3 regions of the Neobacillus oceani genome follow, and region 1 is predicted to be linked to each of the others. Evidence: predicted binding sites of a transcription regulator. Region 1 holds the regulator's gene; each other region holds the start of a gene.
What was found. The regulator LexA, encoded in region 1, represses DNA repair genes until DNA is damaged. The targets are predictions, from matches to a motif close to CGAACATATGTTCG.

Region 1 (10,050 bases):
AGGGGCAGTAAAAATTTAAAATGAAACAGGTCCGGTTTTAATGAGCCGGGCCTTTTTTCGTGTTTTGAAGTGGCGGATAAATTCAAAATGTCCCCTCCGAAAAGGTGTTTTTGGCAAAAAAGAAATGTTTTCCCCATGGGCGAATAGGATAGTATGAAGGATTAATTCTCCGGTCGGGAACCGGAATCCGCGCAAAAGAGAAGGATTCTGAGAGGTGAAAGCTTTGGACCAGCCGATGCGCATGAAAGACAATGGCCAAATCAGCATTGTCCTGAATACCCAGAAACGAAATCCGGCACTTCTGCGTGAGCACGAACCCTCTCTGCCCAAGGCGGTACAGAAAATAGAGCACGCGGCATTGAAGGAAATTGAAGAAGAACTCGGCTCTCTTGTCGGAATGGAAGAAATGAAAAAAACGATTAAAGAAATTTATGCCTGGATATATATTAATAAAAAAAGGGAAGAGGCTGGCCTGAAAGCGAAGAAGCAGGCACTGCATATGATGTTTAAGGGGAATCCCGGAACTGGGAAGACGACCGTCGCCAGGCTGATTGGCAAGCTTTTTTTAAAAATGAATGTCCTCTCAAAAGGGCATCTGATCGAGGCGGAACGAGCGGACTTGGTGGGTGAGTACATCGGACACACGGCGCAGAAAACGCGCGACCTTGTCAAAAAGGCGATGGGGGGCATCCTGTTCATTGATGAAGCCTACTCGCTCGGGAGGGGCGGGGAAAAGGATTTCGGAAAAGAAGCGATCGACACACTAGTCAAACATATGGAAGATAAGCAGCATGAATTTATCCTTATCCTTGCCGGTTATTCACGGGAAATGGATTATTTCCTGTCGCTGAACCCCGGCCTCCATTCACGGTTTCCCCTCGTGATTGATTTTCCCGATTATAAAATTGATCAGCTAATGGACATTGCGGACAGGATGGTAAAGGAAAGGGAATATTCGCTCAGCCATGAGGCCGAAAAGAAATTAAGGGAGCATCTCATTTGGATCAAATCGGTCCTGTCGCCAAACAGCTTCTCGAATGGCAGATACATCCGGAACATCATCGAAAAATCGATCCGCGCCCAGGCGATGAGGCTACTTATTCAAAACAGCTACGACCGGCATGATCTCATGACACTCAGAAGCAATGACCTTGTTTTTGAAGATGGCTAACTTGCCCCAAAAACGGGGCTTTTTTGTTTTTTAAAAAAATTATTCCAATGATTTGGTAAGGAACGCAAATAGTTAAAAAAGCATTATGGTTAAATCCGTGTAATAAGGGAATGACAATATTGTATCCTCTTTTGCAAAGAACGAGGCAAAGCAGATTCATTGCACGAAAAGAGAATTTGGACAATAATACCTAAACAGGTAGAAATTAATAAGGAGGCAATTGAAATGAACGAAATTATTGTTTACACAACGAACACTTGACCGTACTGCACAATGATGAAAAACTTCCTTGAGGCTCAAGGATTGGACTATAGTGAAGTGAATGTTCAGAACGACCGCGCCGCCGCTGAAAAACTGGTGAACGAAACAGGGCAGATGGGCGTGCCGCAAACAAAAGTCAATGGCCACTGGGTACTTGGCTTTGATCCAGAAACATTAATGCAATACGTGAAAGAGTAGTTGAAAAAGAGGCCGCGGCCTCTTTTTTCTTTGGGCTGAGGGGACCTATCCACAAAGTTGAATAAGAAGCCAATTGATTGCAGGATTAGTGACATTATCCGGAGAGGATGTTCCTTAAAATCGGTTGAGTGACATTGTTCGGCCAAAATCCGAAAAGGAAGTCACTCAAACGCAGATGAGTGACATTGTCCAGCCAATATCCAAAAAGGAAGTCACTCAAACCCGAATGAGTGACATTGTCGGGCTAAAATCCAAAAAGGAAGTCACTCAAACCCGAATGAGTGACATTGTAGGGCTAAAATCCAAAAAGGAAGTCACTCAAACCCGAATGAGTGACATTGTAGGGCTAAAATCCAAAAAGGAAGTCACTCAAACCCGAATGAGTGACATTGTCCAGCCAATATCCAAAAAAGGAAGTCACTCAAACCCGAATGAGTGACATTGATGGACCAAAATCCAAAAATTATGTCACTCAAACCTCACCTACTCCAACCGAAACCAGAATTTATCATTTATCCGCAACCTCATTTATTCATTCCGAAAACTAGGCCAACATAGAGAAATCACCAAACTTTTGTTATGATGGGAACAAGATTATGGTGAAGGAAGTGTGGCGCATGGAAGTAAAGATGGAAAAAGAAAAAGCTATCCTAGTCGGCTGCCAGACGACCGAAGACGATGACCTTCGCTTTCAGTATTCAATGGAAGAGCTTGTTTCCTTGACTGAAACTGCGAAGGGCGAAGTACTGATTTCTGTTGTCCAAAAGCGTGAGCGGATCCACCCCGCCACTTATATTGGTAAAGGAAAGGTAGAAGAGCTGAAGGCGCTCGTCGGACAGCTTGAGGCCGATATTGTAATTTTTAATGACGAATTGTCTCCGAGCCAAAAACGGAACCTTGGAACGGAGCTTGATGCCAGAATTATAGACAGAACTCAATTAATCCTTGATATTTTCGCGCAAAGGGCCCGCTCGAAAGAAGGCAAGCTGCAGGTCGAGCTCGCCCAGTTGCAATACATACTACCTAGGCTTGCCGGCCAGGGGACGGAGCTTTCCCGGCTTGGAGGCGGAATCGGCACAAGGGGTCCCGGGGAAACAAAGCTTGAATCGGACCGGAGGCATATCCGAAGAAGGATCGATGAAATCAAGCAGCAGCTTGCCATCATCGTCCAGCACAGAGACAGGTACCGGGAGCGCAGGAAAAAGAACAAAGCGTTCCAAATCGCGATTGCCGGCTATACGAATGCTGGGAAATCCACGTTGTTCAACAGGCTTTCAGAAGCGGACTCCTACGAGGAAAATCAGCTTTTCGCGACACTCGACCCGATGACCCGGAAAATAATTTTACCAAGCGGATTCATTTGCCTGATCACCGATACGGTGGGATTCATCCAGGACTTGCCGACTTCGCTCATCGCGGCTTTCCGGTCCACGCTCGAGGAAGTAAGGGAAGCGGATTTAATACTTCACGTAGTCGACATGTCGAACCCGGATTATTTTCACCATGAAAAGACGGTTAACAGGCTGCTTGAGGAGCTTGATGTGAAAGACATCCCGCAGCTGACGGTCTACAACAAACGGGACATTCAGCATCCTGATTTCGTTCCGACCGCTGATACACCGACTGCCTTTATATCAGCATTTGACAAAGAAGACCGCGACGCGTTGAAAAAGAAAATTGAAGAAACGGCCATCGCAATGATGGAGCCATACAATGTCCTCGTTCCGGCGAATGAAGGAAAGCTTTTGTCGATGCTGAAAAACGAAACGATCCTAAGGGAGCTTTCTTTCCAGGAAAATGACCAAGTTTATCGCTGCACAGGCTATGCGTTAAGGGACCATCAGGTTGCTGGGCAGCTGCAAAAATTCACAATATAAGCTGGAAAAGACGAAGACTCTTCGTCGGAAAGGTCCAGCTGCAAAAATTTACATGATAGATTGGAGAAGCACCATGTATAAGCAATTGAAGCACGGAGAACGCCTAAGCCAGGCTGCGCGGGAGGTGGAAACACAAATTGCCAATATCCACAGGGCAATAGATGAAATAATTGAGACGAATCAATTCAGGGTACTGCAAAGCTTTCAAAAGCACAGGGTGAGCGACTCGCACTTCACCCCAAGCACTGGCTATGGCTATGATGATACAGGAAGGGACGTGCTCGCGAGCATCTATGCGGATGTATTCGGAGCGGAAGCAGGTCTTGTCCGTCCGCAAATCATATCAGGCACCCATGCAATTTCCATCGCCCTGTTCGGAATATTAAGGCCGGGCGACGAGCTACTCTACATAACAGGGAAGCCGTACGACACGCTTGAGGAAATCGTCGGAATCCGCGGGGCCGGGAATGGGTCGCTAAAGGAATTCGGGATTTCGTACAATAGCGTGGCGCTTACAGAAGAAGGTGGCATCGATTGGAACGCTGTCTCTGCCGCAATCAAACCGAATACGAAAATGATTGGCATCCAGCGTTCCAAAGGGTATGCGACAAGGCCGTCATTTACGGTTGCGGAAATCGGTGAAATGGTCCGTTTTGTAAAGGAAATCAAGCCGGACGTTGTTGTTTTCGTCGATAACTGTTATGGCGAATTCGTGGAATTGGAGGAGCCGTGCCACGCGGGTGCCGACCTGATGGCTGGTTCCCTGATTAAAAACCCCGGTGGCGGCATTGCAAAAACGGGCGGTTATATCGTTGGAAAGCAGGAGTACGTAGATGCATGTTCCTACCGAATGACCTCACCGGGAATCGGAGCCGAAGCTGGCGCGTCGCTTTATAGCCTCCATGAAATGTATCAGGGATTTTTCCTGGCACCACATGTTGTGGGCCAGGCGCTGAAAGGGGCTGTTTTTACAGCGGCGATGCTTGAGCGGTTCGGGATGAAGTCGTTTCCTAAATGGGATGCCCCAAGAACAGACCTTATCCAGGCGGTGGAGTTCAATGACCGCCAAAAGATGGTATCGTTCTGCCAGGCAATCCAGTTTTCGTCGCCGGTTAATTCTTACGTTACTCCATATCCCGCCTACATGCCTGGATACGAAGACGATGTTATCATGGCTGCGGGCACATTTATTCAGGGAGCAAGTATTGAGCTTACCGCAGATGGGCCATTGCGGCCGCCTTATGCAGCTTATGTGCAGGGAGGGCTTACGTATTCCCATGTGAAAATCGCCATCTGCCTGGCACTTGACCGGCTGATTGAAGAAGGATTGATATAGAGAAGAAGGCACCTCTCGAACAGGTGCCTTCTTTATATTTTTATAAAGGCGGTTGCATAAATGGGTACTTTTTGTCCACACCTGTATTTATTTCTATAAGCTTTTTTCAATTTTGGCTATTAAAGTAGAGAAAATAGGGAATAAGCCTAAAGGGACTGAAAATGCCGTTGTGCAAAAAAGGGCTTCTCAGCATGTGGCTCAAACAATCGGAAAGGCGCAGCCGGCCTGGCAAGCATGTGGAATGTTCCGCCACTTGGTGAAGGCTTCGGCTATATTAGCCTATTTTTCCTTTTCGGCATCCTGATTTCGGTTTCAACAGGAATCTTTTTTAGGATGTTCAGCTCAAAATAGGAAAAAGCAAAAGCCGTTTCATCAATGGTTTCCTGATTTTTCAGCCTGGGAAAATTTTTTAATTCCCATGTAAGGAAACCTAACATAGTATTGACAGATTTTTTAACATTGGAATATAATTCAGTTTGTAAGTCACGATAAGGAGGAGAAATCATGGGGGGAAGCAAGATCCGCCGCTCCATGCCGCTGTTTCCGATTGGAATTGTGATGCAGCTGACCGATTTGACCGCGAGGCAAATCCGCTATTATGAAGAGCACCAATTGATTTCTCCCGCTCGGACTGAAGGGAATAGGCGAATGTTCAGTTTGAATGATATTGACAGGCTCCTTGAAATTAAGGATCTGATTGACAAGGGCGTCAATATGGCTGGAATCAGGGAGTTGTTCCTCGTCAACAAGGAGAAAAGGCAGCGCGAATCCGAAAAGGAAAAGAAGCCGAAAAAGGAATTGACGGAAGTTGAATTAAGGAAATTGCTTCGCAATGAATTGCTCCATGCCGGGCGGTTCAACCGTTCGACCTTAAGGCAAGGCGATATGTCCCGATTTTTCAATTAATCCGTTGCTATTATAAAGGAGGAAACAACTTGGCAAGGTACACACGTGAAGACATCGAAAAAATGGCAAAAGAGGAGAACGTAAAGTTTGTCCGTCTGCAGTTCACGGACATTCTCGGGACAATCAAAAACGTGGAAATCCCAATTTCCCAGCTTGGAAAGGCGCTTGACAATAAAATGATGTTCGACGGATCCTCCATTGAAGGCTTTGTCCGGATTGAGGAATCCGATATGTATCTTTTCCCTGATCCTGATACATGGGTCATTTTCCCGTGGACAGCCGAGAAAGGGAAAGTTGCGCGCCTCATTTGCGACATCCATAACGCGGATGGAACGCCATTTGGCGGCGACCCACGCAATAATTTGAAACGAATTCTTAAAGAAATGGAAGAGCTTGGCTTTACAACCTTCAACATTGGGCCGGAACCGGAATTTTTCCTATTCAAGCTTGATCAGAATGGCGAACCCACTCTTGAACTGAATGACAGCGGAGGCTATTTTGACCTCGCCCCAACCGATCTTGGCGAAAACTGCCGCCGCGATATCGTACTTGAGCTTGAAGAAATGGGCTTTGAAATCGAAGCCTCCCACCATGAAACGGCGGCGGGCCAGCACGAAATCGACTTTAAATATGCGGATGCCATCACTGCGTGCGACAATATCCAAACGTTTAAGCTTGTTGTAAAAACAATCGCCAGGAAGCATGGTTTGCATGCTACGTTCATGCCAAAGCCATTGTTCGGCGTGAGCGGTTCCGGCATGCACTGCAACCTGTCCCTGTTCAAAGGTAATGAGAACGTGTTTTATGAAAAAGGGAGCAAATTGGACCTGAGTGAGAATGCATACCATTTCATCGCCGGCATCCTTAAACACTCAACAAACTTCACTGCCGTCACAAACCCGACTGTCAACTCTTATAAGCGTCTGGTTCCTGGCTATGAAGCGCCATGCTATGTTGCTTGGTCCGCGAAAAACAGGTCACCGCTCATCCGTATCCCTGCTTCACGCGGAATGAGCACGCGTGTTGAGGTGCGCAGCGTCGACCCTGCAGCCAATCCGTATTTGGCTATGGCTGTCCTATTGAAGGCTGGCTTAGACGGTATCAAAAACAAGTTGACACCGCCAGCAGCAGTTGACCGTAACATTTATGTGATGTCGAAGGAAGAGCGCATCGAAGAAGGAATTGCCGACCTGCCGGCTACACTTGCACAAGCGCTTGATATGATGAAAACAGACGATGTCATCCTGTCCGCGCTTGGCGAGCATATCGTTGAGCACTTCCTCGAAGCGAAGGAAATCGAATGGGATATGTTTAGAACCCAGGTACACCCTTGGGAACGCGAACAGTATATGAGTATGTACTAATAGAATTTAAAAAAGCAGTTCACTTTTGTAAAAGTGGACTGCTTTTTTTCATAGGATTTGTGTTTGGTATGGAATTGAGATACGTGTAAATGTGAAAAAACATTAAAATATGACAATTTTGTGACTTTTGTTTATGACTTTATATTCCAGGATGGTATATAATAAAAGAGAGACAACAAAAATAGCCGCCAAGGGGGTTAGCGGCTACTTTGGAATATATACAGGATTTTTCAATGCGGGTAATCCGGCTCAGCTGGCAGCCAGTTAAGCAAGTGCCAGCTGATCTGATGTAGTTCTTTATCTGCGCTGTCTCAGAGATGCATTTTCCTGGTGTCTCTGGGGTGCGATGGTGCACATTATGTCTCATGTTGCCATTCATTGATGTTACTAAGCTGTGTTGTTTTGTATCATGGTGCAATTCTTAGGTGTTTCTAGGCTGTGATGCTGTGTTTCTGGATGCGAATCATAGCTATTTCTAAGATGACCATTCTGTATCTTTGTGCAAATCGTAGATGTTTCTAAGTTGTAAGGTTTTGTATCTTGGTGCCAATCTTAGGTGCTTCTAGGCTGTGATGCTGTGTATCTGGATGCAAATCATAGCTGTTTCTAAGATGACCATTCTGTATCTGGATGCAAATCATAGATGAATCTAGTTGGAACCCCTGTCAATGACGATGCGATTCGTTTCCACTGATGCGTCTAGGCTGTTCGATCTCGTTGTGTTCTGGCTGTTCAATGCGATGTTTGACTAAGCAATCTTATGATGGCTTGTTTTTGAATCGATTGCTGTTGAAGTTTTTCTGTACTTTTAAAATAACAGATTCAAGGTTAAAAATGTTGGTATGTTGTTTATGTTCACAAAGCTGTAAAAACAAAGTGACAAACTTTTGAATTTCCGAACTTTGAGGGGGTATCAGCATGATCAGAATGGCAGTTGCAGGTGCGGCTGGGTTCGTATTGGTTTTTATTGAATCCTATCTTGTGATGATTTTAAAGGGGTATAAAACAATCGAGTTTGGGGGCATAAGCCCATTCATCGGAGTTTGGGCAATGAATTTCTTCCTGGTTTTCTCAATCCTTACCCACGCGAAGCTTTGGTATGACGAGCGGGCACAGCAAAGGGAAGAAGCCCAGACGGAACAATAAATATATAGAAGCAAAGAAAAACAGGCTATCCGCAATAGCCTGTTTTTTAATGGATGCTCCGGTATACGCCGATAACTTTTCCCAAAATGGATACTTCCCTAAGGATGATAGGCTCCATGGTTGGGTTTTCCGGCTGGAGGCGGATATAGTCTTTTTCTTTGTAAAATCTTTTACACGTAGCTTCGTCCTCTTCTGTCATTGCGACAACGATATCTCCGTTATTTGCTGTCTTCTGTTGCTTTACAATGACATAGTCCCCATCAAGGATACCAGCCTCAATCATACTTTCCCCCATAATTTCAAGCATGAAAACCTGCTCGTCTGAAGGGACCATCGTTTCCGGAAGGGGGAAATACTCCTCGACATTTTCAACAGCGGTGATTGGCTGTCCGGCAGTAACACGCCCAACGACTGGAACATTGACGACCCTGACTTTCGGGATGTATGCTTCATCGGCTTCAAGAATTTCAATTGCCCTTGGCTTTGTCGGGTCCCTTCTAATAAGGCCCTTCATTTCCAGCCGTTCCAGGTGGCCGTGTACGGTCGAGCTTGAGGCGAGCCCCACTGCTTCACCGATTTCACGGACGGACGGCGGATAACCCTTTCTTTTTACTTCACTTTTAATATAATCAAGGATCTCCTGCTGCCTCTTCGATATTTTAGCCATAAATGGAAACACCTCTTCTGGTATTGTTACCTAATTATAGCATGGGTTGTACAAAGATACAAACATAAGTTCGAGTTTTTTCATTGACATCAAACAGACGTTCGGATTATAATCAAATCAAATAAACCGAACATACATTCTTAAGGGGTGCGTCCAATGAAGAAATTTTTGATAAATAACTCTTATGTCGTACTATTGATTTTTGTCAGCAGCCTATGTGCAGGAGCGGTATCGTACTTTAGCAAACCTGCAACTGAAGATACATACATGACCATTACAGTGAAAGAAGGGGATTCCATTTGGGCGGTTGCGGAAGAGCTTGCCGAACGCCATTCGATGGACCGGTCTGATATTATAAACTGGGTAAAGAAAAACAATGAACTCGCGAGCGACACGATTTATCCAGGGGACAAAATCATTGTCCCTATTAAAAAGCTCACCATTAGCGAGGGACAGCAGCTAGCAAGTGTTGGAAAGGGTGAGTAAATATGGGGAACAAGGGCGTCCGGGCAGCGATATATTGCCGAGTCAGCACAGAAAAGGAAGCCCAGGAAACGTCCCTTGCAAGGCAGGAGGAGGAACTTCTTGCTCTTGCGAAAAGGCACGGGTTTGAAAAGGCAGCGGTCTACAGGGAGCAGGCAAGCGGATATTCCCTTGAAAGGGAGGGGCTCCTAGAACTGCTTAACCTCATAAAGGATGGGGAAATTGATGCCGTTCTTATTCAGGATGAAACAAGGCTTGGCAGGGGAAATGCCAAAATAGCCATCCTTCATGTATTATCAAAAAATGGCATCAAGCTATACAGTGTGGCGCATGACGGTGAACTCCAGCTGTCTGAATCCGACTCGATGATTCTTAATATTGTCGCGATGGTCGAGGAATATCAGCGTAAATTGCACAATATCAAGATAAAGCGTGGAATGAAAAGGGCCATTGAAAAAGGCTATAAGCCCCAGAAAAACCTGAAAAACCTGGATGAGAGCCCTGGCCGTGAACGGATCGAAGTCCCAGTAAATGAAATTATCAGGCTGAAAGACAATGGCCTCACCTTTGCGGAAATCGCCGCGACCCTTAGAGGGTTCGGTTACGATGTATCCAAAGCGACGGTGCACCGACGGTATAGG
Region 2 (10,050 bases), 1.4 Mb from region 1:
GGATTGTCGGAAACCGCGATTGTCAAAGTTCCGCCTTCTTTAGCGGTACCTTTGCCTTCATTCCCGCCAGATGGTTTTGATGAATCTTTATCACCTGAGCATGCTGCCAAAGTTAGCAACAATGCTAAAATCAAGGCGGATAAAGATACTAATCTTTTATTCATTTTTTTACCTCCTATAAATCTATTGATTTTCCTACCTAAATCTTAATCCCTAGTTTTCCAATAAGAATAATCTATCACCAGAAGAAATAGAAGTCAATCTGTCCCCATATTGGAACTTTATTCACTATACCACTAAATTTACAATATATTAAACTCTTCACAATATCTTCCTAATCTGTATTTCCGTTAATAACTTAAGATATGTATTGATAAATTAGATACATTAATGCTTATTTTGTTTATTCAATCTTTATGATCCAATCTCGATGATTTTGCCGACGGGATCAAATAAACGAAAAAAAGAAAGGCGGGAGCCCCACCTTTCCTTACTTTACTCACTTAATTATGTGACTCCATCCACTGCTTAACCAAACGCTTCGGTGCCGCACGCAGATAGGCTTCCTGGATAAGACCGGTCAATTCATCCCACTGTTCCCCAGCGGGATTTTGGATGGAAACCCAGCCATGATGCCCTATGTATGGAGTTTTAAAAAAATGCTCTTTCTGAAGCAACAATTCCTGGGATTCCCGGTCCGACTTGAAAGACACATTAAATCCCTTTTCGCTTTCACCTGAAATTACGAATGATTTTCCATTGACTTTAAACGTCTTGTGGCCGAATCCGTCAACAATTTCAACCGCTTCGGGCAGAGCAAGGCAGATTGTGCGCAGAGTTTCTAACATGCCTGCGTTTTCTTGTGATATCATGTCTTATTCACCGAATCCTATTTTGCATTCGCATCCGGCTGATGAATTCCAAATATATTTCCTTCGGTATCAAGATAGTAGCCTTGCCACGCCATTCCTGGAAGGGGGTGCTTCGGCATTGCGACCTGGCCGCCATTCTCGATGATTTTAGCCTCAGTTGAATCGTAATCTTCCACCCCCATTGTACATGCATAGCCGTTCATAGCCTGGTTCGGTTCAGGCCGGGCACCTTGTCGCTTCATTAATGCACCATTGATGCCTAGTTCACCTTCATTGCCGGTCACTGCCCCAAAGTAAGGCATACCCGCATACTCGCTCCAATCCTCAAATGTCCATCCAAAAACCTCGCCATAAAACTTTTTTGCTCGCTCCATCTCATCAACATGAATTTCGAAATGAATAAGTCTTCCCATCACTGAACACCCTCTTTTTAAAATATTTTTCCTGCCATAAACTGCTTTTCAAGTTGCTATCAACAATTATAACCCGATGCGAAGTTAATAAAAACAATATTTAGAATAATTAATTAATGTCTTCACACAAAAAACAAAAAGTGCCTGTCCCCCTGAGTATTAAAGTCAGGTGTTACAGACACTTTTCGTCTTTGAAAGCTAGCCCCTATACTTAATAGCCAATCCTTTTAAAAAATTCCGGGCGTATTTGTCCCCGCATTCCTTATAATTTTTATGGCCTTTTTTCCGCAATAACGCACCAAGTTCTCCTTTTGTGATTGTAACGCCGGCCATTGTCAAAATATCAATTATGTCTTCGCTCGTTAATGCCAGGGCGATTTTCAGTTTCTTTAAAAGCATATTGTTTACAGGTTCATTGCTCTTTAACGCTGCCTGGGTTTGGTCAGGCTGTCCAGGCCTTTGTTCTTGTGGCCCTCTCTTAAAAATGATCAGCCCGTTAAAAAACGACTCCAGCTTGCTGTTATTGATTTTTATACTGTCGTCTTCCTCATGAACAGCTTCATCCTCGTAGCTGTCCTTCGTTTTCGTAAGCATCATTTTCACTTCATCCCTTGAGACTTCATGGCCACCCAGATTAAAGATTTTCACCATGTCATTATCTTTAATATCCAGGGCATACCGGACTCTGATTAAAATATCATTGTTTTCCAACGAAAAACCTCCTGTGTCCATCCTGTTTCTTCTATTATTACTCAACTAGCCTTCAGAATTCTACTTCAGCGACTATTCTCAAAAAGACAAATGGTATCCGAATGCATGCATTCGAATACCATTGTATTTTTAAAATAAGAATCAATCTCTTTCCCTAACCCTCTGCGTATCGCGGATGTTCTTCTGGATCGTGATGGCTATAGAAAATTCTAACAAAGGGTAGATATTTTTTCTTTATTATTAAAAAGATTGGATATAGGTACCTCGGCTCCTACACCTGGCAGCGTGTCACACAAATTTAAACCCTTAATAATCCACGGAAACCTCTTGCGGCATAATAGGATTCCGCTCCATTATGGTAAACAAAGACAGTGTCGTAGCGGCGATCACAAAAGATTGCCCCGCCAAGTTTTCTAATATTCGCAGGTGTTTTCACCCAGCTCGATGTTTTCGTATCAAAATTTCCAAGTTCCTGCAGCTCTCGGTATTGTTCTTCTGTTAGAATCTCAATTCCAATTTCAGCAGCCATATCCAATGCGCTTGTTTGTGGTTTATGCTGCTTCCTTGACTCGAGCGCTTCACGGTCGTAGCAAACACTTCTGCGGCCTTTTGGACTTTCCGCCGAACAATCATAAAATATGTATTCGCCCGCCTTTTCATTATAACCAACAACATCCGGTTCACCACCGGTAATTTCCATCTCATTTAACGACCACAGCTTTTCAGGATGCATTTCCAACTTTTCCTGTACTTTGGCCCAATCAAGACCTTTATGGCGATCCATGTTTTTTTCAAAACGGGCTTTCAATGTCCCAAGCAATTGTTCACTTTGTTCTGAGGACAATATTCTTTTTTTATTCTCCATATAAAAGCACCTCGTTTACTATATTTGCGTTTTGTTACTATTGCTTCATCCTCTGGGTAAAAACACACGAACCAATCTGGTTCATTATTTCATTATTGTCCGAATTTCATTATTTTTACCACTAATCATCTTTCCTGCTTTAATCTGTGTAAGATGATTTTAACACATGGATCGTTGGTGGTTACCAATTTACAAAAAAGAAACCCTTCATAACTGATAACATGAAGGGTTTCTTGCTTGGCGATTAAAAGAATGTATGTTCAATTTTAAAAAGACAACCAAAGAAAGTTGTCCGATCCATTGATAAAAGCAAAAAAGCGTGGTAAATTTATATAGATAGCCACTTGATATTAGTTTATGTGCCTATTTACCCCTATTATAATTATACACCCTAACCCCATCAAGAGTCAACCCCTAACCACTATTTTTTTTAAAAGGAGTGTTTGCTGTGAATTCGGAATTTCAACGGGAGCAAAAACGAGTGGACAGTGTAATGAATACGATTAAATTGCAAATCAGCAGGTTGGAGGGAGAAACTACCCAGCATCGAAATGAAGTCATTCACATCCGCAAACACTTTTGGGACGAAATCAAGGTGAATACGGATACCTTTGATGATTACCTTGAAACGATTATCGGCTTACGGCAAGAAGCCCAAGCCCTCGCCGTTAGCCAAAGCACCCACAGACATGCATCGAGGAGATTATCCGCGCTGCGCCGTATGGAGGAAATCCCCTACTTTGGCAGAATTGATTTCATCGAAGACGGCACATCAACTCAGGAGCAGATCTACATTGGAATCTCCACACTGACGGATAATAGTGGTGAAAATTTCCTTGTCTACGACTGGAGGGCACCTGTCTCTAGTGTTTACTACGACTACCAGCCAGGTCCCGCTAAGTATGCCACGCCCGGAGGAATTATCAATGGTGTATTGGAGAAAAAATGGCAATATCTTATCCGGGGCGGCGAGCTTCAATCCATGTTTGATACGAGTCTGACCATCGGAGATGAAATTTTACAGAAGGTGCTTGGCAAAGGTACTGGCAAATATATGCACAATATCGTCGCTACCATTCAACAGGAGCAAAACAGGATCATCCGCCATGATCGCGGGCGGCTGCTCATTGTACACGGTGCAGCCGGCAGCGGAAAGACATCGGCCGCCATGCAGCGGATTGCCTATTTGCTCTACAAATACCGGGATCGAATGAATGCCGATCAAATTATTCTTTTTTCACCTAATTCGATGTTCAATAGTTACGTATCCAATGTGTTGCCGGAACTTGGGGAAGAGAATATGCAGCAGGTAACATTCCAGGAATATTTAATCCATCGGCTTGGAAAAGATTTTCAAATTGAAAATCCTTACGAGCAACTGGAATATGTTTTAACTTCGGTAAATTCCCCTTCATACAGGCAAAGGATTGCTGGCATCCGTTTCAAGGCATCCATCCGCTTTTTTGAGGCAATCAAATCATATCGGGAGTCGCTAGGGCAAACCGGAATGTTATTCAAAGGATTTACCTTCAGAGGAAAGCCGATTGTTACATCTCAACAAATCGCAGAAAGGTTTTATAGCAGCGACACCTCACTTCGATTCCATAACCGGCTTGAAAAGTTGAAGGATTGGCTGATGAAGAAAATAGATGAAGCCGAAAAGTTCGAACGGTCTAAGCCATGGGTCCAAGAGGAAATTGAGTTGCTAAGCAACGAGGAGTACCATAAGGCTTACACCTACTTAGCGAAAAAACGAGGGTTTAAAGGCGAAGCGGTTATCAATTATGAAATGGAGTACGAAGGGCTTGCCCGATTGATCGTAAGCAGGAAATTAAAGCTGATTCGAAATCGAATTCGGGCTTTTCGTTTCATTGACATCAAGGGGATGTACAAACAACTATTTACCGACCCCTCTCAGATCAAACTGTGGCTGGAGGGGGAAGCACCCCCAGAGTGGGAGGATATTTGCCGATTGACACTGGAAGCGCTGGAAGACGGTAAATTATACTATGAAGACGCTACTCCGTATTTACTTTTAAAAGAGCTAATCCAAGGTTTTCAGACGAACAGCTCGATCAAACATATAGTCATTGACGAGGCACAGGATTATTCACCATTTCAATTCGAGTTTTTGAAGCGATTGTTCCCTTCGGCAAAGATGACTGTTCTTGGCGACTTTAATCAGGCTATATTCGCCCATGCCAGTGAAACGGTTGACTTCCACATGCTTACCAATCTTTACGGACCCGAAGAAACAGAAGTGATCAACTTGGCACGGAGCTACCGATCCACAAAACCCATTATCGAATTTACACGCAGACTCATCCCTGGCGGCGACCGGATTATCCCTTTTGAACGTGACGGTGAGCGGCCTGCCTTGACTCAATTGGCGAACCACGCCGAGCTGCACCGCTGCATTGCCACCAAGGTAGCTGAACTACGAGGATTCGGGATTAACAGCATAGCAATCATATGCAAATCTTCCGCGGAAAGTGCAAGTGCCTTTGAAGCTTTGGCTGGCATCGATGATATTAAACTCCTGAAAAGCAATTCAATTGAATACGAACAAGGAGTAGTGGTCATCCCATCCTATTTATCAAAAGGAATCGAATTTGATGCCGTCATCATTTATGATGCATCGCAGCAAACATATGGTGATGAGAGCCTACGGAGAATTTTCTACACCATTTGCACTAGGGCAATGCATTCTTTGCAGCTATATAGTGTGGGTGAACCCAGCTCATTTTTGAAAGGCGCTTTACGGGAAGGTTATATCAGAACATGAATAAAATTAGAGAAGGCAACTCCCAGTTTATTTGGGTAAGTTGCCTTCTTTTAAAATATATTTCGTTACGTATTAATTATGGCTAACGGCTAAACACGCAATAAAGCGCCATTAGGCTTTGGCAACTCTTGCTCGGTTATCTGATTCATTTTGCAAAAATGTTCAAAAAATTGTTGTGCCAGTTCTCGTTCCTTCGGGTCACTTTTCAGTGAAACGATATCAAGCAAAATTTGAGCCATCCACAAATTATCAAAATAACGGTATTTACCGGTATTCCATGTCATTCTGTGGGGCAATTTCTCATTTACGTAATAGTTCCAGAAAAGCATCTGTTCCGACTCTTTTTCAGTAAGTTGGAGTCTGTATGTTGAATGAGCGGGAATAAATCCATCTTCACAAAGCTTACCGATAAAGTTTTCATTCACCATATAGACACCTAAGATACGCCTGTCTTGTTCAGGCAGACTAGAATCTCTTGTTGTTAACAGGACAGCGCTATTTTGATGCAAGCGAATGGGTTTGTTTGGCTCCCCCTGGTTTTTACCACTTTTTAATACGCCTGAAAAAACCTTCCACTCTGAAAAAGAATTATTCTGTTCTTCTGTGTCACACCAAAAAACCATTTGTGATTCAGGATGAAGTTTATGATTTTTCATAAGTTTTTCATGTTCCCAGCGAAGCTCCAGTTTTTTTTGTTGTAGCTTTTTTTCCTCTTCCTTCTTCCATTCTTCCTCTTTTCGTTCGACTTCCATTTTTTGTATAACTTTTTCAAGTGAATTAGCTGCAACTTTATCATGCAGTTTTAGGTGCTTTTCAAATACATCGGGGAAAACAAAGTTTTTATTTTCCGATGCGAAATTTATGACAATACGTGAATCATTATGTTTCACTATACTACCCATGCCAAACCGCTTGTGTGTAACTTTCTTATTGATTAGATTCAATATTCTAGTCCTCCTTGTAAATAAAAACTCGACTACTACTAGTTAGTAAATTGATAATTTTATTCACCTAAATTCCTTTAAAGCTCACACAATTGTTTGATTTTTTTCTTCGTTTTAAAAAAAGATATTAAAAAAACCGTATCCATAATTCTATCTGCAAAAAGTACAGCTGAATTCAGAATACGATTAAAAAACAATTGTAAGACTATTGTAACATTTATTCGAAAATAACACAAATTTATTGTTGACAACATGTTTTGTTGTAAGGTAAAATGAAAATTTTATTCTATTTACACTTTTGAAATAACTTCATCAATTATCCATTCTCAGTTTACCAATCCTAAAATAAATAAGAGGCAAGAGTGTATAGCTCTTGCCTCATTTACTATCTTAATATCATCTGCGAGACGCACTCCACATGCGCCGTCTGCGGGAACATGTCGACCGGTTGAATGTACTCAACTTTGAATTCCTTGCTTAATGTCTGGATATCCCTCGCGAGTGTTGATGGGTTGCAGGACACATATACAATCTTTTTTGGTTTTACCTTTAACAGTGTATCAAGCAGCTTGCCGTCGAGGCCTGTCCGCGGCGGGTCGACGATGACAACGTCGGGCCACCAGCCTTCTTTCGTCCATTTCGGCAGCCATTCTTCCGCCTTGCCCGTTACATAATTTGCATGCTTAATGCCATGGCGGGCGGCGTTTTTCTTTGCGTCTTCAATCGATTCTGGGATGATGTCCATTCCCCTGATTTCTCCTGCCTGGCGAGCGACCCAAAGGCCGATCGTTCCAACTCCGCAGTACGCGTCGACGACTTTTTCCACACCGCTGAGCTCGGACGCCTTTTTTACCTCATCGTACAACTTTACTGTCTGGACGGGATTCAATTGGAAGAACGTCCTGGCGGAAAGCTCAAATTGCAAATCGCCTAGTGTTTCCTGGATGAAATCACTTCCGGCCAAGGTAGCGGTTTCTTTTCCAAAAATGAGGGAAGTCCGTTCTCCGTTAATGTTTTGAACAATTGATTTAACACCGGGCAGTCTTTTTTTAATTTCTTCTATTAATAGTTCCTTTTTAGGAATGTCTTTTTGCGTTGTAATCAGGACTACCTGGAGTTCCTCGGACTGGATGCCGACACGGGTGACGATCGTCCTGACGATTCCTTTCCGGGATTTCTCATTATAAATTGGAATGTGTAGATCCTGGAGAATTTGACGTACCTTTAATGTTGCATCAGTCGTAGCGGAATGCTGGACGGCGCATTGCTCGATGTTAATGAGCTTATGTGAGTTAAGTCCGTATAATCCAGCGAGAACCTTACCTTTTTCAACGCCAACCTGGAAGCTGCTTTTGTTCCTGTACGCCCAAGGGTCTTCCATGCCAATCATCGGGCGGACGTCGATTTCATTTAAGTTCAGCTTTGTATGGCGTTCGAGTGACTGCAGGACGATGTCGCGCTTTTCGACAAGCTGCCGTTCATACTTGAGATGCTGGAGCTGGCAGCCTCCGCACTGTTCAAAAACAGGACATGGCGGAGCCACCCGGTAAGGCGATTTTTTACGGATTTTTTTGATCCGGGCTTCAGCGAACTTCGGATTGATTTTGGTTGCTTCAACAACGACTTCCTCACCAGGAAGCGCGCCGGGGACAAAGACCACCTGCCTTTTGAAATAGCCGACGCCTTCCCCATTGATGCCGAGCCTTTTAATTGTTAACGGGAAGGTTTGCTTTGGTTCTATTTTAATTGCCTGATCTTTTTTCATGATGGTCAACTCCGTTTACTATCCCTCTTTAAAAAGAAGCGCGTACTTTACTCAATGCTTCTCCAAAGGTAGAGAGATGCGTAGCTTAGATATGGTTCCCAGCCGGTTTTGTAGCGTTCCATTTCTTCTAGGGTTGGTTTGCGTTCAAGCTGGTATAGTTTTTTCAGTGCGTTTTGGATGCCGATGTCTGCCATTGGAAACAGGTTTTGGCGGCCGAGCCCGAATAGCAGGAAATTCTGGATTGTCCATGCGCCGATGCCGCGTATTTTGATAAGCTTGTCAAAAATAACCTGCTCTTCCTCATGCTTCAATGCCTCTATATCCAGACCGCCCTCGGCGACAGCCTTGCCAATGTCGATGCAATATTCGGCTTTCCGGCCGCTGAATTGGAGTTCCCTAAGTTCTTCGACTGTCAGCGCGGAAACGGTTTCGGGATCCGGATAGAACCAGGCACCGTCTTTTTCGTAGCCGAATTTTTTCACAAAACGTTCAGTCAACTTTATGGCGAATGCCATATTCAGCTGTTGATGGATGATGCATTTCAGCAGACAGCCGAACGGGTCAAAGTCGAGAATCAGGGGGGTGCCAATATGCTCCTCAAAAATTTCGTTGAGGTCAGTTTTACCAAAATACTCGTGAATATCCTTTAACGGCACTTCCCATTGGAAAACCTCTGCGATACGCTTGATAATAAGCTCTTTATCGCCGTTTTCCGCCTCAATGATGAAGCTTGGCTGATCGGTCGTGCCAGTTGCGGTGACGATTGCAGTGTAAGCTTCGCCGCCAAGTTTGATTGGTACCGTGATTGTCCTTTTTTCAAGGTTGAGGGCATTGAGCGGGTCCATCGATAACCGGTCAAGGACCCTGTCAAAATTATACGGGCCTTCTATTTGAATTGATTCCTGCCACACATTCGTTTCCCCTTTGTCCATTTTCCCTGATTATAGCATGATTTCCTGGGATGGCCTAAAACACTGTGAACAACTAAAAAAGATGCTGGTCAAGTGTAATATGTTTGACCAGCATCCAATCATTTATTTAGGCGAAAAAGCTACTTCGTCCCATCTATCACCAAGTTGGCCCGCTCGTGCGGTTTATGCGCTTCTATATACATCTGTTCCGCAACCATCCAGTTGTTTACCCACATGTCCCTGGCCCCTTCTCCATCCCGTTCAAGTCCTCTTTGCAGCCTGATATCGTACGGGCATTCCACGAAGATCGTGAAATCGTAGTAATCCGCCAGCTCATGCCGGGTCGATGATATTCCTTCGATAATGACAATTCCGCCAATGGGAACACAATGCCATTCAGCAAGCTGATCACTGTTCCAATCGTAACGCTGATAGTTACCTTCTTGATCCTTGCTCAACGGCAGCAGCACCTGATTTAATACCCTTTGCCAGTCAAAATCCGCGCCAACCGGCTTATCCTGTGGCAGTCCTTTTATGATTTGGCTCGATGGAAAATAAAAATCGTCCATATGGACAATAGTGGCATCTTTCCTTGCTTCCTTCAGTTTTCTGGCCAAAGTGCTTTTCCCTGAGCCCCCGCATCCATCAACCCCGATAATCAAGGTTTTTTGTTTTCTCGGAAGTGTATCAATCGCCCTAACTAATTGTTCAAACGTCTCTATTTGCATTTCGATAGCCGCCCCCTTCTCCACCAAATTATTTCCCTTCACATCCACACCGATAG
Region 3 (10,050 bases), 2.1 Mb from region 1:
AAACACGGGCCTGGCACTCGGCCCGGACGTTTTGCTGGTCCCATGGGACAATCTTCAGCGAGCCGTTTGCAATACTAACATCAATGTCAGTCAGGCTCACAGCGTTTTGGTGAAAAATATGTGAAATCTCCACCGATTGGCCAAAATTGAAATCCAAATCCAGTTCCTTGATTTTTTTTATCGCTGTATCAAGAAGTTCAAATAGCTTATCCTTTGTCGTATGAGACCTGTATGGCTCATCGCTTCTCCTACTGCTTTCAGGATCCTCGTGCACGACTACCGAAAGCTCGCTCCTCAACTCCTGCTCCCTCTCGCCGGCGGTCTTGGACGACTTCTCGAGCTCCTCAAGCAAGGTAATCGCTTCAACCGCTGATAAACTGCCGCGCTCAACCATTTCCAAAATCCTTCTTCGCTCTTCCTTCACAAAAAACTCCCCTTCCTCTACTTTTTCCTTTTCGTATATTAGAAATCAGCCTAAACAGGGATGTTCGTTTCATTCCTTGCCCATTTTGCAAGTTTGTACAGCTTACAGCTCCTGGATTGTTTTTATTCCTTTCACAACATTCCAGATGATCACGCCTATCGACAGGATTCCGTAAATCCCCATTCCAATTATCGCTATGCCAAATCCGGCATCAGAACCGGCACCAGCCATCGCGCCGAGCAACGCAATCGGAATTGCCACGAATGGAATGAGGTGCGATAACAATGCCTTTTTAGCGTGTTCTTTCGTGATGGAATCATCTACTACGAAATAAACGACAATTGGAAATAGGAAAGGTGCAAAAAAGATGCTGAAATAGCATAAACCCGACAGGATTTTCCTTGTATCCATAACACCAGCCTCCCTTCCCTGTATTTACGGGCTTTTTCCTGAAAAGTTTCAGGATGGGTTGGTTTTTTTACAAATCATACCTTGCAGTCCGGTACTTGCTTTCAAAGTAGCGTTGGAGCCCTCCCGCAAACAGATTGATGAAAAGAAGGGTAATGCCTATCGCGCCGATGCCTGCCAACGGGATCCATCGGTATATGCGGACATCCTTTAGAATGGTATCGAAGATCATCGGCCACGATGGGGAAGTGTTGACAACTTCATACGCCGATCCCCATTCGTTCATCATGAATTTCTGGCTGATGAAAATAAAGACGATGCCAAGCTGCGCAAGTAGGAAAAGCGTCCTGCCGATATCATTGATAACCATTACAATAATATTTGGTATGACGACAGGGAGATAATAATTCCTGAACAATGTGTACGGAGAGCAGCCAGAGACAATTCCCGCCTCAATATATGGCCGTTTCTCTGTATCCCGCAAATGTGTGTGAATAATTTCGGCGACCCTCCCTGTTTCCAGCAAAGCAAGGATGAGAATCATATAAACTGGCCTCCAATCAGAGAAAAAGATGAATGGCAGGCCGGAAAAAAACGATACGAAGAAAATTGGCGGCATAAATGAAAAAAGCTGTTGCCAGCCGTTCATGACCCCCTTCATAAATTTGGAGTAAAACCCGGCTACAGCTAGCGGAACCGCAAATACGTATCGCAGCGCTACGACGCTCAGGACGATTTTAAGCGTTTCTCCCGTTCCCATTATGAGCAGGCTCAGGATATCAACCCCTTTATGGGTACTTCCAAGTGGATATCCTTCCATTGGCGGGAATGGTACTAGGATGATTTTCCCCTCATCCGTTCTTATTGCTCCAGTTTCTTTCAGCTCCGTATCAACAAATGGTAAATGCGGCCCCGCCACAGCGACGACACCTAAGAGAATAAGAAAAAAAGCACCAGTCCAAAGCCTCCAGTTTTTCTTCATCATGCTTCATTCCTTTCAAGCGGATACAGCAGGCTTTTTCCAATCTGGCTTACTAATTTGGAAACGAAAATAACCGTTGTGAAAAGAAAGATATACCCCGCCGCGCTATAAATATTGATTGGGTATTGTTCCTGCCCTACAGCAAATATGAATGGCGATGCAACGGATTGATAAAAGAAATAGGCAGCTCCGCGGTAATTCGTCAAAAATTCAACAATGAACAAGTTTGAGAGAGTATAAAGTGTAATCGTGTTGGTATGGCTGAGTATTTTCGGATAGCAGTTTTTTAGAACATGCGTGTAGAGAACCCTTAATGACGAAGTCCCTTTTGAAAAAGCGGTCTTGATGTAATCCATTGCCTGCTCATCGCGGATGCTTAAAAACGTGATATTAGCAATATAAAATACAGGGTAAATGGAGAGATAAATAATTCCGAGAATCGTCGTGCTCATTGTGTCGCTTCCGTAAACCCGCATGTAAGGGAGGAGGCCCCAACTGTACGCAGTCATGACTCCAATCTGAATCATAATAATTAAAAACAGGTCCGGAATTGAAAGAAAGAACCTTGTTAATGTTTCACCAAAGATATTAGTCTTCTTGTTTCGGATCCGATAGTCGAGCACCCCTTTGGCTACTCCGCCGAAAAGGCCGATGAATAAGGCCGGGATTGCAATTTTCATGCTCTTTATAAAGGTGTGCCTAATGCTCTCTACCCGCGAATGGCCCTCCATTACGTCCCCGAGGCCTTTGTTTTTCTTGATATATGCAAAGAACTCCTTGAATTGATCAATATGTTTCTCAAGCGAGTATTCGTATTTCGCCCCAAGAAATTTACCAGCCCGGCCTTCCTGATAGATGATATCCCTCGGTAAAAATAGAAGAGCCAAAAATAGCGTCATAACCAAAACCCACATTGCCACTTGCTTAAGTAGAAACTTTAACATCTTTCTCACATCCCCCTTGGGCTGAAAACAGCACACAGACACTTTTTTCCGGAGCAATTTTGTGTTTGGTAAGCTCCTTCTTTCTTTACTATTACATATATTTTACACAAACTTCAGAATTGTAACAATTTTGGAAGAAAGATGTAACAAAATCTACAGGTTACGTATACCGAGAACATTCATACTCAGTTGGCGCATTGGAAGGAAAACGGTTATTCGGGACTCATGTCGCACCAGGCTCTAGGTTGCAATTAAAGAGGTTCAGGATTGTTGACTATCATTACCCTTTCTGTTTGCGCTTGGAGCATACACATCAGAACCCTAAAAAATACGTTTAGAACATTTGTCTCCTTACACGAAAAACGGGACCGCCCTTAAAATGAGCGGTCCCGTTTTCCTATCTTGCTTTAGCTGTTTGCTTTTCTGTTCCTTCGACCTGTTTGAGCATCCTTGCGCGGTCGCGTTCGAGGATTGGCTTCAGATAGCGGCCGGTATGCGATTCAGGGACTTCCGCTACCTGCTCGGGCGTTCCGGTTGCCACAATCGTTCCGCCTTTGTCGCCGCCTTCAGGACCAAGGTCGACGAGATAATCGGCCGTTTTAATGACATCAAGGTTGTGCTCGATGACAAGGACCGTGTCCCCGTTTTCCACGAGGCGCTGCAGTACGCTCAGCAACCGGGAGATATCATCGACGTGCAGGCCGGTAGTCGGCTCATCCAGTATATACATCGTCTTTCCGTTTGAGCGCCTGTGCAATTCGGAGGCAAGTTTAACCCGCTGCGCTTCCCCGCCGGACAGAGTTGTCGCTGGCTGGCCTAGTGTCACATAGCCAAGACCGACATCTGCAATCGTCTGGAGTTTGCGGCTGATTTTTGGATGATTGGCAAAAAACTCAACTGCGTCAGCGACGGTCATATCAAGGATGTCAGAGATATTTTTGCCTTTGTATTTCACTTCGAGTGTCTCACGATTGTATCGTTTCCCGTGGCATACCTCGCATGGCACATATACATCCGGCAAAAAGTGCATCTCAATTTTAATGATGCCATCGCCGCGGCAGGCCTCACAGCGTCCTCCCTTGACGTTGAAGGAGAAACGCCCCTTCTTGTAGCCGCGCACCTTCGCTTCATTTGTACTCGCAAATAAATCGCGGATATCATCAAATACCCCAGTGTACGTTGCGGGGTTGGAACGTGGCGTCCGGCCGATTGGCGACTGGTCGATATCGATTACTTTTTCAAGGTGCTCGATGCCCTTGATGCTTTTGTGAGCACCGGGCTTCGTTTTGGCCCTTTGAAGTTTTTGGGCAAGTGACTTATGAAGAATTTCATTTACTAGCGTACTTTTTCCCGAACCGGAAACGCCGGTGACAGCCTGAAACACGCCAAGCGGAAACTTGACAGAGACATTTTTCAGATTGTTCTCGGCAGCGCCCTTAATTTCAATAAATCGGCCATCCGGCTTGCGCCGTTCGATCGGAAGCGGAATGAACTTTTTGCCGGCCAAATATTGGCCAGTCAATGACGCCGGATCGTTCATCACTTCCTCGGGCGTTCCAGCTGAAACAATCTCTCCGCCATGAACCCCGGCACCCGGACCGATATCGACCAAGTAATCGGCAGCGAGCATCGTATCTTCGTCGTGCTCAACAACGATTAAGGTATTTCCGATATCACGCATGCTCTGCAATGTGCTGATTAGTTTATCATTATCGCGCTGGTGAAGGCCTATTGATGGCTCATCAAGAATATAGAGAACCCCGGTCAGACGCGAGCCAATTTGTGTTGCGAGCCTAATCCGCTGGGCTTCACCGCCGGAAAGCGTTCCGGCCGCTCTGCTCAAATTCAGATAATCCAGGCCGACATTCACCAAAAAGCCGAGCCGCTCATTGATTTCCTGGAGAATGAGTCTTGCAATCTGTTTTTCTTTTTCAGTCAGGTCAAGGGATTGGAAAAATCGCTTTGCTTCCTCGACAGAAAGCTCGCTTACTTCTCCAATATGCCTACCTGTAATAAGGACAGCTAGTGTTTCTTTCTTCAGCCTGTATCCATGGCAGGTTGGGCAGGCCTGTTGCCCCATGTACTTTTCCATCTGTTCGCGGATCCAGTCGGAACTTGTTTCCTTGAAGCGCCGCTCGACATTGCGCAGGACGCCTTCAAATACGATATAGCCATCCTTTACCTGGCCAAAATCATTCCGATAACGGAAGTAGATTTTCTTCCCTTCCGATCCATACAAAATCCGGTCCATCTTGCTTTTTGGCAAGTCCTTGACTGGAACATCCATATCGATGCCGTAATGGTCGCTGACAGCCTTCAGAAGCTGCGGATAATATTGCGAAGAAACAGATTCCCATGCGGCAACCGCATTTTGATTCAAGGTCAGTTCCTTGTTCGGGATAACAAGGTCCGGATCGACCTCCATTTTTGCACCTAACCCGTCACATTCAGGACAGGCGCCGAATGGGCTGTTGAACGAAAACATCCTCGGTTCGAGTTCGCCGATGGAGAATCCGCAGATTGGGCAGGCATGGTGTTCGCTGAACAGCAGTTCCTCTTCGCCAATGACGTCGATGACAACCTTCCCATCCCCAAGCTGAAGCGCAGTTTGAAGTGAGTCCGCGAGTCTGGCCGCGATTCCTTCTTTTACAACGACACGGTCAACGACAACGTCGATCGAGTGTTTCTTATTTTTTTCCAACGTAATTTCGTCGCTTAAATCAAGCATTTCCCCGTCAACACGGACGCGGACGAATCCCTGTTTCTTGATGTCTTCCAACACCTGAACATGGGTCCCTTTCCTGCCCGAAACAACCGGGGCGAGAATTTGCAGCCTTGTCCGTTCAGGGTATTCCATAATCCGGTCGACCATCTGCTCAATTGTCTGGGACGAAATTTCTATTCCGTGGTTCGGGCACACAGGGCGCCCAACACGGGCGAAAAGAAGCCGTAAATAATCGTGAATTTCCGTGACCGTCCCGACAGTCGAGCGCGGGTTCCTGCTCGTTGTTTTCTGGTCGATTGATATCGCCGGCGAAAGGCCCTCGATTGCATCGACATCCGGTTTGTCCATCTGCCCAAGGAACTGGCGGGCATAAGCGGACAGCGATTCGACATAGCGGCGCTGCCCTTCCGCATAAATGGTGTCGAAGGCAAGCGAGGACTTTCCGGATCCGGAAAGCCCTGTCAAAACGACAAGCTTATCTCTCGGAATGGTGACATCGATATTTTTTAAGTTATGGGCTCTGGCGCCTTTTACAACAAGTTTATCCATTGCCATGTTACAGTCATCCTTCCGCTTTCAGCTCTAGTATCAGGTCACGAAGCTCTGCGGCGCGTTCAAAGTTAAGCGCCTTTGCTGCTTCCTTCATTTCTTTTTCCATATCGGCAATCACGCGCTCGCGGTCCTTTTTGGCCAGCTTGCCGAGCGATTTCGCCGGTGAATACGCTTCGCCTTCCTCGGCGGCCTGGGTGGCGCGAATGGCCGCGCGTATGTCCTTCTGTATCGTCATCGGCGTAATGCCATGCTTTTTGTTGTATTCTTCCTGGATGGCACGACGGCGCTTCGTTTCTTCAATGGCGATCTGCATGGAATTGGTCATCTTATCCGCATACATGATGACGTGCCCTCGTTCGTTCCGCGCTGCGCGGCCGATTGTCTGGATCAGCGACCGCTCTGAGCGGAGGAAGCCTTCCTTGTCGGCATCAAGAATCGCGACAAGTGACACTTCCGGAATATCGAGCCCTTCCCTGAGCAGGTTGATTCCGACAAGAACGTCATATTTGCCAAGCCGGAGCTCCCGGATAATTTCAATCCGTTCTAGCGTCTTAACTTCGGAGTGCAAGTATTGCACTTTGATGCCGATTTCCTTCAAATAATCGGTCAAATCCTCGGACATCTTCTTCGTCAAAGTGGTTACAAGGACGCGTTCGTTCCGTTTGACCCGTTCATTTATTTCACCGATCAGGTCGTCAATCTGGCCTTCAATCGGACGAACGTCGATATTTGGATCCAATAGCCCCGTTGGCCGGATAATCTGTTGGACCATTTCCGGCGTATGTTCGATTTCATACGGACCCGGCGTTGCCGAAACGGCGATCAGCTGGTTGATATGCCGCTCGAATTCCTCGAATTTAAGCGGACGGTTATCGAGAGCGGACGGCAGGCGGAAGCCATGGTCAACGAGAACCTGCTTCCGAGCCTGGTCCCCATTAAACATACCCCTGATTTGCGGTAGCGTAACATGGGATTCGTCAACGACAATAAGGAAATCGTCCGGAAAATAGTCGAGCAGCGTATATGGAGTTGCCCCAGGCGGCCTCAGCGTCAAATGGCGGGAATAGTTTTCAATACCGGAGCAGAAGCCCATTTCCCGCATCATTTCAAGGTCATAGCGGGTCCGCTGCTCAAGGCGCTGTGCTTCAAGCAGCTTTTCCTCTGCGCGGAGTTCCTCAAGACGTTCTTCCAGTTCTTTTTCAATATTTTCGATTGCTATCCTTAGCTTTGCTTCCCTCGTCACGAAGTGGGATGCTGGAAAAATGGCGACATGGTTCCGCTCGCCAATGATTTCACCAGTCAGGGCATCGACTTCGCGGATGCGTTCGACCTCGTCGCCAAAAAACTCGACGCGGATGCAATGCTCGTCTTTTGACACCGGGAAGATTTCGACAACGTCGCCCCGTACCCTGAACGTACCGCGCTTAAAGTCGATGTCGTTCCGGGCGTACTGGATATCGACGAGCTTATGGAGCAGCTTGTTCCGTTCAATTTCCATCCCTTCCCGCAGGCTGAGCACCATTTCCTTGTATTCTTCCGGCGAACCCAAACCGTAAATGCACGAAACAGACGCAATGATGATGACGTCGCGGCGCTCGAATAGGGCGGATGTCGCCGAGTGGCGCAGCTTATCAATTTCATCATTGATGCTCGCGTCTTTTTCGATGAATGTATCGGTCTGGGGCACATATGCCTCCGGCTGATAGTAATCATAGTAGCTAACAAAATACTCGACGGCGTTGTTCGGGAAAAATTCCTTGAACTCACTGTACAGCTGGCCGGCGAGCGTTTTATTGTGGGCGATTACAAGGGTAGGTTTGTTTACCTCTTTAATGACATTGGAAACGGTAAACGTCTTACCTGTACCCGTTGCGCCGAGGAGCGTCTGGACGCGCTTCTTTTTGTAAATGCCGTCGACCAATTTCTTAATGGCTTCGGGCTGGTCCCCCTCCGGCTTGTATTTGGACACTAACTCAAACTGGTTCTTCACGTTACCGAACCTCCAATACTTAAAAATAAGGCATCTATCAGTAAACAAGGTTGTGTGATTTTCTTATTGAATGGGATGGCACATTGGCAGGCCCTTCGCCGCCAATTCATATAGTAAACAGTATGCCCGCCATGGCGCCCCATTCAAACCGGCTGGCTCCAAATAGGGCCATCTTGCGGGCAAACTGAAAGGATGCCGAAATTCACAATTCCGGCATTGCTAAAAATCTTATAAAAACATTCTACCACAAAGGGGAGGGCGCAAACCAACTTTATACGAACAAATATTCGATTTAATTTTTGGTTTTCCTGCTACATTCAGGATGTTTTTCTGATAAACTGACAACGTGTTTGGGTATGCTTACTTGAACCCCACGGATTACATGGTGCGGGGACCAATTTTTCGAAAACAGCCCCGGAAATAAAAATCCCGCCGGCGTTTGGCGGGCGGGTGGTCAGGTTTTGTTTGCGGTTGGTTTCGGCTTTAGGTACGAGGCGGCCCAGAAGCCCACGGTGAGCGAGAAAGCGTCGACGATGATGAGTCCCCAGCTGTTTGTGTAGCCTTTGTAGACGGATGCCGCGATGAGGCCGACTGTCAGGGCGAGTGCGATGACCCGGTTGTAGGTGACCCTAGCAAACAGCAAGACGCACAGACCGGGCAGGAAGAATGCCGATAGATATTGAATCACCTTTTACCCCCCTTTTGATTTGGTTCGTGCGCTACTCTTGCCAGTTGAGCTTTGTCAATGCAGCGGCGAGGTCCTGTTCGAATTCGGTGTTATCGAAGTTAATTCCCAGGGTGATAGCAGCCTTGGCGACCTCTGGCCTGATACCGGAAAGGATCGCGCGGATGCCAATCAGGTTCAATCCCTTGAATAATTTTGATAACTCACATGCGACTGCCGAGTCCATTTCGGGTACGCCCGACATGTCAATAACGAGCTTGTTGATGCGCATCGCTGCGCTTTGGTTCAGGACGGATTCCAGGATGTCGGCGGCACGGTCAATGTCGATTTCACCGATAAGTGGTAATACGCCCGTGCCTTTTGTTACCGGTATGACCGGTGAACTTAGCTCGTAAATCATCTTTTCCTTTTCCGAAATCAGCTTGCTATGGACTTCGTAGTAATGTTTGGAAAACAAATCAATGACTTTGTCAAAGGCAAAATTGATTTGCTTTGTCCAACGGAAAATGTCTTCGAATGAGAGTTCTTTCTCGTAATCACGCGCGAAATTTTCGATAAAAAGAATGATGACACTCCGGAAAATCCCGAATTGTTTAATCACAGAGTGAAGCGGTACCCCTGAATTTACCCTGTCCTCCGATACCATACGGGTCCAGTCGAGAATTCCCTTTTTGAATCCCTCTTCTTCCTCAATAAAGACTTTTATGATCCGTTCAATAAAAAGCTTGTTTTGTTCGCGGAGTTTGTTGACAAGTTCTTGGGATGCTTCAAGTGAATAAGGCGAACCGACTTTTTCGGTCCTCCGGCTAAGCCACTCCTCCGTCATATCGGCCGAACGGGAAAGTAGATGGTAATAGAGTGCTTGTTCTAAATCTTTCATTTTTTCCCCCGCATTTGTTGTAATTTTTATTCTATCATACCCGAAATAGCATTTATTTGCATATAGGGTGCCTGTTTTTTCAACTTCGGCGGATGTATGGGGTGGCTAAATGAAAAATTGGGTAAGGGTAAAGGATAGGAAGTGCTGAATGAAAGGTGGTTCGCGAATATGGACGAGTTACTCAGGGAGACGGCTCATCGGCCCTATCCCCTTCCGGATGCGCCATGGCTTATGACCCAGACGTGGGAAAATCTACTTTTTTTGCATTGGCCTGTAGATGCCGCCATGGTCAGGGAGCACGTACCGGAAGAGTTGGAGCTTGATACGTGGGAAGGGCAGGCGTGGATATCGATATCGCCATTCCAGGTCAAGCACCAGCGCTTCAGGGCTCTGCCGGAAATCCCGATGTTGAATGAGTATTTGGAGTTGAATGTGAGGACGTATGTAAAACGGAACGGGA

Region 2: the regulator LexA is predicted to act here: its motif matches at 6,676-6,689, upstream of V1499_RS02985 (malate synthase).
Region 3: the regulator LexA is predicted to act here: its motif matches at 8,302-8,315, upstream of uvrB (excinuclease ABC subunit UvrB).

What each region holds. Positions count from the first base shown of each region.
Region 1 is NZ_CP143543.1:1,966,792-1,976,841, forward strand. Features, by position in the region: gene hfq (RNA chaperone Hfq) at 1-11, shown strand, start outside; gene spoVK (stage V sporulation protein K) at 224-1,171, shown strand; gene V1499_RS09755 (glutaredoxin family protein) at 1,397-1,630, shown strand; gene V1499_RS09760 (hypothetical protein) at 1,755-2,069, shown strand; gene hflX (GTPase HflX) at 2,248-3,507, shown strand; gene V1499_RS09770 (aminotransferase class I/II-fold pyridoxal phosphate-dependent enzyme) at 3,581-4,843, shown strand; gene V1499_RS09775 (MerR family transcriptional regulator) at 5,348-5,749, shown strand; gene glnA (type I glutamate--ammonia ligase) at 5,779-7,113, shown strand; gene V1499_RS09785 (hypothetical protein) at 8,032-8,259, shown strand; gene lexA (transcriptional repressor LexA) at 8,306-8,926, opposite strand; gene V1499_RS09795 (LysM peptidoglycan-binding domain-containing protein) at 9,083-9,412, shown strand; gene V1499_RS09800 (recombinase family protein) at 9,415-10,050, shown strand, end outside.
Region 2 is NZ_CP143543.1:601,188-611,237, reverse strand. Features, by position in the region: gene V1499_RS03015 (ABC transporter substrate-binding protein) at 1-164, opposite strand, end outside; gene V1499_RS03010 (MmcQ/YjbR family DNA-binding protein) at 504-872, opposite strand; gene V1499_RS03005 (VOC family protein) at 890-1,285, opposite strand; gene V1499_RS03000 (DUF1456 family protein) at 1,484-2,017, opposite strand; gene V1499_RS02995 (DUF4256 domain-containing protein) at 2,295-2,861, opposite strand; gene helD (RNA polymerase recycling motor HelD) at 3,310-5,646, shown strand; gene V1499_RS02985 (malate synthase) at 5,736-6,590, opposite strand; gene rlmD (23S rRNA (uracil(1939)-C(5))-methyltransferase RlmD) at 6,976-8,355, opposite strand; gene V1499_RS02975 (DNA-3-methyladenine glycosylase family protein) at 8,403-9,266, opposite strand; gene V1499_RS02970 (uridine kinase) at 9,407-9,994, opposite strand.
Region 3 is NZ_CP143543.1:4,086,058-4,096,107, forward strand. Features, by position in the region: gene V1499_RS20735 (DUF4097 family beta strand repeat-containing protein) at 1-424, opposite strand, end outside; gene V1499_RS20740 (DUF4870 domain-containing protein) at 527-835, opposite strand; gene V1499_RS20745 (ABC transporter permease subunit) at 903-1,817, opposite strand; gene V1499_RS20750 (ABC transporter permease subunit) at 1,814-2,758, opposite strand; gene uvrA (excinuclease ABC subunit UvrA) at 3,156-6,038, opposite strand; gene uvrB (excinuclease ABC subunit UvrB) at 6,046-8,025, opposite strand; gene V1499_RS20765 (CsbA family protein) at 8,480-8,713, opposite strand; gene V1499_RS20770 (STAS domain-containing protein) at 8,745-9,590, opposite strand; gene V1499_RS20775 (YqjF family protein) at 9,759-10,050, shown strand, end outside.